DNA from 3 places in the Marinobacterium sp. MBR-111 genome. Region 3 is predicted to be linked to each of the others. Evidence: predicted binding sites of a transcription regulator. Region 3 holds the regulator's gene; each other region holds the start of a gene.

Region 1 (3,279 bases), on a different contig from region 3:
GATAAAGCGCTCTGCCATCGCCTCTGCCGTAACGGCATCATGGATGGCGGCCTCGGCGGGAAAGGCTCGTTTGGATAACCACTCAAACAACGCTCCGGCCGGGCTGGCCGCGATACTCAATTGTGGATAATGGGTGTGAGTATCGATCAGCCCAGGTATCAGGAGGCAGCCGCGACGATCTTCAATAACCTGCCCCGCAGGCAGCTGTGCCTGCAGCGCTTTATACTCCCCAAGCGCTTTGATCCTTCCCTGTTCGATCCAGAGCAGGCCGTCCTGCAGGTGCTCGATTGCTTGCTCACCCTGTTCGGCTGGACTGGCCAAACAGTGCAGGACAGTCGCACGGATCACGCGAGAGGATGTAGTCTGACTCATGGCACGCAACACCTTCAGTTCAGCTGGCTAACGTACACAGGGTATATCCTCCCAGCGCGTGGTGTAAGAGGGAGACAGCCGCTCCCGCTTCATCGCCCACCCGGTGCGCATGCCCTGCCCTGCAAAAAATACCTGCCCACGGCCGCTTTGGTTGATGTGGTCCAGCACCTGCATCAGCTCTCGACTGCCAGGGAATACCGCCGGTGTATCAAACAGCTCCGGCTGGTAGCAGCCGGGTGCATGAAAATCCCCCAGCATAATGCCCGCTTTCATATAGAGGTGATCATCGCGCCAAATCTGACGCAGCAGCAGGACGGCTCGATTGATAATCACTCGACTGTCGTCATCGGGGATTGGCAGCTCGGCCGTGGCTGTATTGCTGTAAAAGGGCTCTCCCGGTCGAAAGGGGCTGGTACGGATGAAGACACTGACCACTTTGGCGAACTGGCCTTCCTGCCGCAGCTTTTCGGCGGCACGGGCAGCATAGGTGCAGACCGCCTGCTTCATCTCTTCAAACTGACTGATGCGCTGGCCGAATGAACGGCTGCAGATAATCTGCTGCTTCACCTCCGGCTGCTGCTCCAGTGACAGGCAGGACTCACCATTAAGTTCTCGGATGGTACGCTCCAGCACCACCGAAAAGCGCTGGCGTGCCAACCGAGGCGGCATGGCCGCCAGGTCAGCTGCCGTTTGCACACCCTGCTCCTGCAGCTGTCGGGTCAAGCGCCGCCCAACACCCCACACCTCACTGACCGGTACCCGCTGCAGCAGGCGTCGCTGGCGCTCGGGGCAGCTCAGATCGACCACTCCGCCTGTGGCCGGATACTGCTTGGCTGCATGATTGGCAAGCTTAGCCAAGGTTTTGGTCGGTGCGATGCCAACACCGGTGGCAATTCCCGTCCAGCGCAGGACCCGTTGGCGCATTTGCTGGCCAAATGTTTCAAGGCAATGAATATGATTAACGCCAGTGAGATCAAGAAAGGCCTCATCGATGGAATAAACCTCGACTGCCGGTGCCATGTCTTCAAGCACACTCATCACTCGGGCTGACATGTCGGCATACAGGGCATAATTCGAGGAGAAAACCGCCACCCCATAACGTCGGGCCAGTGCCTGAATCTGAAAAAACGGCACAGCCATACCAATTCCCAGCGCTTTGGCCTCAGGCGAACGTGCCACCACGCAGCCATCGTTGTTCGACAACACCACAACCGGAGAATGTTTAAGGTCAGGCCGGAATAGCTTCTCACAGGAGGCATAGAAGCTGTTACAGTCGACCAGTGCGAAGGTTTTGCTCATCCGCGCCTCATCTGTCTGACGACACCGACTACAACACCGAATATCTCCAACTCCTGCTCGGCTTTCACTTCAATGACCGGATAGCGACGGTTGCGCGGCAGTAGCCTGGGAGCAGGCTTGAGTTGCAACTCCTTGACCGTAAAATCGTTGTCGAGACTGGCCACAACCGTATCCCCACTGACAGCCTCCAGCGAACGATCCACCACCAAAATATCCCCCGGACAGATACCGGCTTCAAGCATGGAGTCACCACGAACACGAACAAAAAAAGTGGCGGCCGGACGCTGGACACACAATTGGTTCAAATCCAGCACCTGCTCCACATAGTCCTGCGCAGGAGAGGGAAACCCGGCACAGACCGATTCCAGTTGCAGAGGAATCCACAGCGGCTGAAACACCCCACCCCGACCGATAATCACTGCTGACATAGCTGCTAGCCCATAATGCTGTATTTATATACAGTATAATATCGCTCACCGGAGAGCTGTCCAGTGAAGATTCACTCACTTGTCATAACACCCTCTTGTGCAGCGCAGCAGACGTCACTATAATACTAATGTCTAACACACAAAGCTTGGGGAGTGTTGTTATGAAATTTAATCAATACACCGGTATTCCAAATGATGATCGCCGCATCCAGCAGGAGCTGATCGCCATGGGATATGCAGATCAGCCCTACAAGGCTGAGCCCGGCGCACTGTCGAAGCTGCTGTCTCAGACCGCAGAATTTCTGACCTGGATGCGCTGGAAGGGTGAAGTTGGCGTATACGGATGCCGTATCGGGGCAGACGCTGCCCGCCGGATGGAGGCAGTAACGGCTGCCTGATCCTGACACTTCGGTGTTTTTCCTTATCTGTTGTTTGTTGTTATTCCATCCGCTCCGGCTTGCCTGAGCGGATTTTTTTTGCCCGTCTATACTGCATTGACCTGCGACAGTATGTCGCAGGTTGTCAAAGCGCTACGTTGTGTATACTTTATAAGTAATATACTTATTATTAAAAGTAATAACGGAGGCGCAACCATGCACCCCTTTAAGGCTTCAGTACCTCAAAATCCCGGACGCCGCCGAATTCTGCAGATGGGGGCAGGCGCAACCGCTCTGTCTGCTCTGCCCTTCGGCTCAGCCTTTGCTCGTCAGGGCAGCAATGCACGCATCGTCATTCTTGGTGCTGGAGCTGCAGGCACCGCCATTGCCAATCGCCTCAACAACTCGCTTTCAGGCGCCAAAATCACCATCGCAGGTGAACGTCAACAACACCTGTACCAGCCCGGTTACACCCTGATCGCGTCAGGCCTCTGGCCCACTGACAAGGTCGCAACCAGTACCGCTGAATGGCTGCCATCCGGTGTCAGCTGGATTCCTTCTGATGTCAGCGAGTTCATGCCAGACCAACGCAAGGTCAAACTGACAAATGGTCAGGTACTGGAATATGACCTGCTGGTCATCGCCACTGGCTGCCAGTTGAACTACACCGATATTGAGGGCATGAGTACTGACCTTATCGGCCAAAAGGGTATCGGTAGCGTCTACGCCAGCCCTGCTGCGGCCAGTGCCACCAACATCCAGATCGAGTCACTGATCAGCAAAGGGTCGGGACGCGCCATTTT
Region 2 (3,279 bases), on a different contig from region 3:
TCGACGATCCGTTTCAGGTTGCACTTGAAGTGACCGTGGTAGACGGCATCAAATCGAATCAAGGTCGTGAACAGACGCCAGTCTGCCTCGGTGATCTGGTCGCCCAGTAGATAGCGATGGGAGCCAAGCCGGGTATCCAGTGCGTCCAGGGCTTCAAACAGGGGGTGAACAGCCTGTTCGTAGGCTTCCTGAGTGGTTGCGAACCCTGCCTTGTATACACCGTTGTTGATGCGGTCGTAAATCTCACTGTTCAGCGTGTCGATCTCACTGCGCAGCAGTTGAGGGTAGTAATCCCCTGGGGCGGCACCAATCTCATCAAAGGCGGAGTTCAGGATGCGGATGATCTCCGCTGACTCGTTGTTGACGATGGTCTGACGCTGCTTGTCCCAGAGTACCGGAACGGTGACACGGCCCGAGTAGTTCGGATCGGCTTTAAGGTAGAGCTGGTAGAGGTAATCCAGCCCATATAGTTCATCTCCGGTTGCACCCGGCTCCGTTGCGAAAGTCCAGCCGTGGTCACCCATGTAGCTGTGTACCACCGAAACCGAGATCATTTTCTCCAGTCCCTTCAGGTGGCGAAAAATCAAGGTGCGATGTGCCCAGGGGCAGGCGAGGGAGACATACAAATGGTAGCGGCCGGATTCTGCCTGAAAACCGTCTTCGCCACTGGGGCCAGGCTGGTCGTCGGCAGCAATCCAGTTACGAAACTGTGATTCCGACCGCACGAAGCGACCCTGATTGGATTCGGTGTCATACCACTGGTCAACCCAGCGGCCATCAAGCAGTAAGCCCATGAAAATCTCCTGATTGTCAGTGACGTCGGTTAATTGAAAGTCCTGGCTAGAGCGACATCAGAGCTTAGCTCTGACGCTGGTGCAGCATTCGGTCGAGTGACAGGTTGCCGCCACCGCTGATTAACAGAGAAACGGCTATGGCCAGCAAAGAGAGAGCAAACTCGTAACCGTTGTTCGACATGAACAGTCCGTTACCGATATGCACGGCAAAAATGGCGACCAGCATGGCAAAGGCCAAAGCTGCTGCTGCCGGGCGTACCAGCAAACCAATTAGAATCGCCAGACCACCGAAGAATTCCGCACTACCCGCCATCAGTGCCATCAGATACCCTGGCTCAAGTCCAATGGACGCCATCCACTGACCTGTACCTTCAAGACCGTAACCACCAAAAGCGCCGAACAGTTTCTGAGCGCCGTGTGCCATGAAAATAATGCCTGCCGGGACACGCAGTGCCAGGGGAGCAAAACTGTCGGATGTATTCAGCAGGCGGGTGATCAGTGAGACGTTCATCGTGTTTCTCCACGTGTTTGATAGGTTGAGTTAACTATAGTTGTCATACGATTGATTAAAAATGACTAAAATTAGCTCATATTGATCAGATTTATAGATTATTTAGTGGGCTGTTCTGTCTCAGGTTAAGGCTAATATCTGAATAAACTGTTCTTATATACAGTCTTTATCGACATGTGTTGTCTGATCTCTTACTCTTGGCATTCCCAGGCCAATGCCCCGAATATCATGAAGCTCTACATCGCCGAAAAACCCAGTCTTGCCCGTGCCATCGCCGTTGTTCTGCCCGGCCCACAGAAGAAGGAGGAAGGGCTGATCCGCTGTGGCGGTGATCAGGTGGTGAGCTGGTGTATCGGCCATCTGCTGGAGCAGGCCGAGCCTGATGCCTACGATCCGGCCTACAAACAGTGGCGGCTGGAGCATCTGCCTATCGTACCCGGTGAATGGCAGTTGAAGCCGCGCAGCGGTGTGGCCAAGCAGGTGGCGGTACTGCGCAAGCTGGTGAAACAGGCGGATCAGATCGTCCATGCCGGTGACCCGGATCGTGAAGGGCAGCTGCTGGTGGATGAAGTGATCGACTTTCTCAAGGTACCGGCTACCAAGCGGGCACAGATGCAGCGCTGTCTGATTTCGGACCTGAACCCAGAGGCGGTGCGCCGTGCCATTGCGCGGCTTAAGCCTAATCAGGACTTTGTACCGCTGTCGGTGTCCGCATTAGCCCGTTCCCGCGCCGACTGGCTGTTCGGTATCAACATGACCCGGGCGCTGACCATCAAGGGTCGCAGTGCCGGCTATGACGGCGTGTTGTCCGTGGGACGGGTACAGACACCGGTGCTGGGGCTGGTGGTACAGCGTGATGCCGAGATTGCCGCCTTTGTGCCCAAGCCCTATTACGAAGTGGATGCTCATCTGCTCACCGAGCGGGGCGAGCGTTTTACCGCCCGCTGGCAACCCAGTGAAGCCTGTGCCCGTTTTCAGGACGAAGAGGGGCGGGTGCTGTCAAAGCCGCTGGCCGAAAACGTGGTGCAGCGCATTACCGGCCAGCCAGGTGTGGTCACCAAGGATGAACGCAAGACCGGCCAGCAGGCAGTGCCTCTGCCCTATAACCTGTCGTCGCTGCAGATCGACTGTGCGAAACGTTTTGGTCTCAATGCCCAGCAGGTGCTGGATGCGGCCCAGGCACTGTATGAAAAACATCAGCTGATCACCTATCCTCGGTCCGACTGCCGTTACCTGCCTGCCGAACACTTTTCCGAAGCGCCTCGTGTCACTCAGGCGATCGCCCGTACCCAGCCGGAGTTGGCGGGAGCGGTACAGAAGGCCGACCTGAGCCTCAGGTCCAAGGCGTGGAACGACAAAAAGGTGGAAGCGCATCATGCGATCATCCCCACCAGCAAGGCGGCGGCTTCGGTTCGGTTGAGCCGCGCCGAACTGCAGGTGTACAGCCAGATCGCGCGCCAGTATCTGATGCAGTTCTACCCGCCCTGTCGCTATGCCGATCGGCGTGTCGAGGTGGAGATTGCCGGTGGCCAGTTTGTGGCCAAGGTGCGTCAGATCACCGATCCGGGCTGGAAGGCGTTGATGGGCAAGGAGGCGCAGGAGGAGGACGAAGGTCAGCTGCCCGCGCTCACGGTGGGCGAGTCACTGCACTGTGAACGTGGTGAGCTGCTGGAAAAAATGACCCAGCCGCCCAAGGCGTTCACCGATGCCAGCCTGCTGGCGGCCATGACCGGCATTGCGCGCTTTGTGCAGGATGCAGAGCTGCGCAAGGTGCTGCGCGATACCGATGGCCTTGGCACCGAGGCCACCCGTGCCGGTATTATCGAATTGTTGTTCAAGCGCGGTTTTCTACAGCGTCAGGGCAAGCAGATTCACGCCACCGAGGCAGGCAAGGCACTGATCGCGGCACTGCCGGAGGAGCTGAGCCGACCGGACATGACCGCACACTGGGAATCGCAGCTGGATGCGATCAGC
Region 3 (3,279 bases):
GAAAACCAAAGAGCAGTATGTGATGACGGAAGTTGAGGGCAAGGCAACCGGCTGGAAAGCGTTCTACCGTGACGGGCGCTGGCAGGAAGAGCAGGGACGTAAGCGCTGAGCGTGAGACCGAGACCGTCGGCGCATTCAATGGAGTACAGGTAATGAGTGATATCTATGCGGTTCGTACCAATCAGAAGCTGAATTTTGCGCGCTTGCATATCAAGGCGCTGGAGCAGGCGGAAGAGGCCTCACAGTGGAGCAAGCATGCCAGAATCGAGTCCTATCATGAGTCGATCCTGTTCTTCATGGCAAGTGGATACTCGGCGCTGTTGCGCGAGATTGCAGAAAACTACAATCTCGATGTGGATCGGATCCATCGCTTCACTGATCTGTCTGAGCAGCTTGAAGTGACTGGTCAGGAATCCCCCGAAGTAACTGAGCTTGAACAGTTGGAGCGGGACAGAGGAAGTTGGCTGCACAAAATGCTGTCTGCTTATGAGGCCTGCTGGCAGGCGTCAGACTACCACCAGGCAAAAACCGAGGTAGACAGCAGCATTTCCGAAATTCATGTATTGCAGATCAACCCGGACCATTCGGAAGACAAGGATGTGTTGGCTGAATACAAGGCTTGGTTACAGGCGTTCCGTGAACTGATAGAACGCCTGCGTGCTGGCATGCAGGAGTGGTAATCAGGTCCGCACCAGAATGCCCAGTGCATCCCCCTGACTTGCTGACTGATTGAGTTGATCGAGCGATGGTGCAGCACCGCTGCACCAGGCGATGACCGTGTGGCATGTGCCGGCAGCCAGTGCCCGTCCGCATAGCAGCTCGGTTTGATCGAGACTGCAGGTATTCAAGACCAGGATGTGACGTGTACAGGCGCCGGCCTGCTCCAGTGCCTTGCGGGTGATATCATGTGGCGGGTTAATCAGGACCAGCCAGCGGTCTTCACGACTCAAGCCTGCGATCATGGGCAGCAGTAGGGGCTGCAGGCAAACTGAGCTGTTATGCAGCAAAATCTCGGTGACCCGGCTCTCAACGCATTCACGTTTGCTGTGAGGGTTCGAGTTCGTTGCTGTTGCATGAATTGCAGACATGGCGAGTGACCTCTGTCAGTTGCCTTGCCGGATAACGCCAACACCCAGCCCTTCGATGATCAGTTCCTGTTCACTCAGGTCTACCTCGATCGGGCTGAAGTCTTCGTTTTCGGCAATAAGAAAGACTTTGCGGCCATCACGCTTAAAGCGCTTGACCGTTACTTCGTCGCCGATCCGTGCGACCACAACCTGCCCGTCCCGGGCCTCTCGGGTTTGATGTACGGCGAGCAGGTCGCCATCCATGATTCCGATGTTTTTCATGCTCATCCCCTTGACCCGCAGCAGGTAGTCAGCACGGGGGCGGAAGAAGTCTGCCGAGATGGTGCAGTGGTCCTCGACATGCTCCTGTGCCAGGATGGGTTCACCTGCTGCCACTTGACCAATAACGGGCAGGCCTTCGGTATCCGGTTGCTCGGCTTCCGGCAAGCGAATGCCTCTTGATGTGCCCTTGGTCAGTTCGATGGCGCCTTTGCGGGCCAGTGCCTTCAAGTGTTCTTCAGCCGCATTGGCTGACTTGAATCCCAGTTCGCGTGCAATATCAGCTCGGGTGGGCGGGTAGCCTGTTGTTTCGATATGTTTGCGAATGCATTCCAGTACTTCAGTCTGGCGATTGGTCAATTTCATGGCATCTGTTCCCTATCCGGTTACTGTGATTCTATACAGTGAATGAGCAGGGTCAAGCATTTTTCTGTTTATATATCCAGTATCTTGCTAGAATCGCCACACAGATCGGATGAGGATTGAGCGTGCTGAGCGAGGCGCAAAAAAAAGAGATCCAGGAGGCCTACAGTCGCTTCCTGAAGAGTCGTGGCCTGACTGCACGACCGGCACAGAAGCAGATGATCGCAGCCGTGGCGCGAACCCTTGCAGCGGCTGCTGTTCCACGCAGTGAAACGGATGATCTGCACCCCGCCGTGGGTGTTGTTGAAGCCGGAACCGGTACCGGCAAGACGATCGCCTATCTGTTGGCGGCCATCCCCTTGGCTCGGGCTCAGGAGTGCAGGTTGGTGCTGTCTACGGCAACCGTGGCGCTGCAGGAACAGCTCATCAATAAGGATCTGCCCGAAGTTGAAGCGCATACAGGCCTGCCAATGCGCTACCGGCTCGCGAAAGGGCGAGGGCGTTACCTTTGCCTGAACAAGGTGGAAGGCCATCTTGAACAGCAGGGCCTGCTGGGCCAGATGGCGTTATATGAAGATGAGGCAGCTGAAAAGCTGCCCGATGATGTGCTGCAACTGTATCAGCAGTTGATGGACAGCTATGCCTCAGGTCAGTGGGACGGGGATCGCGATGCACTTGCAGATGAAGTGGATGATGCCATCTGGCGGCCATTGACCAGTGATCACATGCAGTGCAGCAACCGCCGTTGTTTGAATTTCAGTGCCTGTCCTTTCTACCGGGCTCGTGACCGGTTGGAAGAGGCAGACGTGATTGTCGCCAACCACGACCTGGTGCTGGCCGATCTTGCGCTTGGTGGCGGAGCCATCCTGCCCGAGCCAGAAAAAACCATCTATATCTTCGATGAGGGACATCACCTGGCTGACAAGGCGAGTGGTCACTTTGCTTTTGGTGCAAGGCTTGAGGGCAGTCGTCGATTACTGAAATCTGCACAAAAGCAGCTGACTCAGTTGGTGACAGAGACCGGTTCACCAGTGCAATTGGCAGATCCGGTAGAGCGACTGCATCGCCCTTTTGAAGAGATGGGGCTTGCGCTTGAGCAGCTTGAGCTGCTGCTGCGGCCACTGTTTGCCGAGAACGTCAAAGACCGCTATCGCTTTGCACAAGGGCGGGTACCCGACCCACTGCTGGAGCCCTGCTTCAGCCTTGGTCAGGCGGCCGACCGAGCGCAGCAGCATCTTGAACAGGTCTTCGATTTGCTCAAGGAGGCGATGGAAGGTGGTATTGCCGATATCCCCCGTGCAGTTGCCGAGCGATGGTTTCCCCAGATTGGCAGTTTGTTGGGGCGTGTGCAGCAGATAGCGTGGCTGGCACATGCCTACGCGCGGCCGGACCCGGAAGGCAGCTCGCCCACTGCACGATGGATCAATCGGATCGAGAGTCCTGCTGGTGAAGACCTTGAGCTTAGAAGTGCACCTGTTTCTGCGGCTGATACCCTCTCGGAACACCTCTGGAAAATCTGTTATGCTGCCGTGATAACCTCTGCAACATTGACGGCATTGGGTCGCTTCGA

What was found. Region 3 encodes LexA, which represses DNA repair genes until DNA is damaged. Its sites were predicted from a motif close to TACTGTNTANNTANACAGTA; they were not measured.
Region 1: the regulator LexA is predicted to act here: its motif matches at 2,116-2,135, upstream of ABIE61_RS03625 (LexA family protein).
Region 2: the regulator LexA is predicted to act here: its motif matches at 1,451-1,470, upstream of ABIE61_RS02465 (DNA topoisomerase III).

Annotation. Positions count from the first base shown of each region.
Region 1 is NZ_JBEPQA010000003.1:205,117-208,395, reverse strand. Features, by position in the region: gene guaD (guanine deaminase) at 1-372, opposite strand, end outside; gene umuC (translesion error-prone DNA polymerase V subunit UmuC) at 400-1,671, opposite strand; gene ABIE61_RS03625 (LexA family protein) at 1,668-2,099, opposite strand; gene ABIE61_RS03620 (hypothetical protein) at 2,261-2,497, shown strand; gene ABIE61_RS03615 (FAD-dependent oxidoreductase) at 2,693-3,279, shown strand, end outside.
Region 2 is NZ_JBEPQA010000002.1:172,136-175,414, reverse strand. Features, by position in the region: gene ABIE61_RS02475 (glutathione S-transferase family protein) at 1-794, opposite strand, end outside; gene ABIE61_RS02470 (DoxX family protein) at 859-1,305, opposite strand; gene ABIE61_RS02465 (DNA topoisomerase III) at 1,534-3,279, shown strand, end outside.
Region 3 is NZ_JBEPQA010000001.1:238,864-242,142, forward strand. Features, by position in the region: gene topA (type I DNA topoisomerase) at 1-109, shown strand, start outside; gene ABIE61_RS01105 (DUF6586 family protein) at 153-680, shown strand; gene ABIE61_RS01110 (SulA-like leucine-rich domain-containing protein) at 681-1,088, opposite strand; gene lexA (transcriptional repressor LexA) at 1,104-1,712, opposite strand; gene dinG (ATP-dependent DNA helicase DinG) at 1,835-3,279, shown strand, end outside.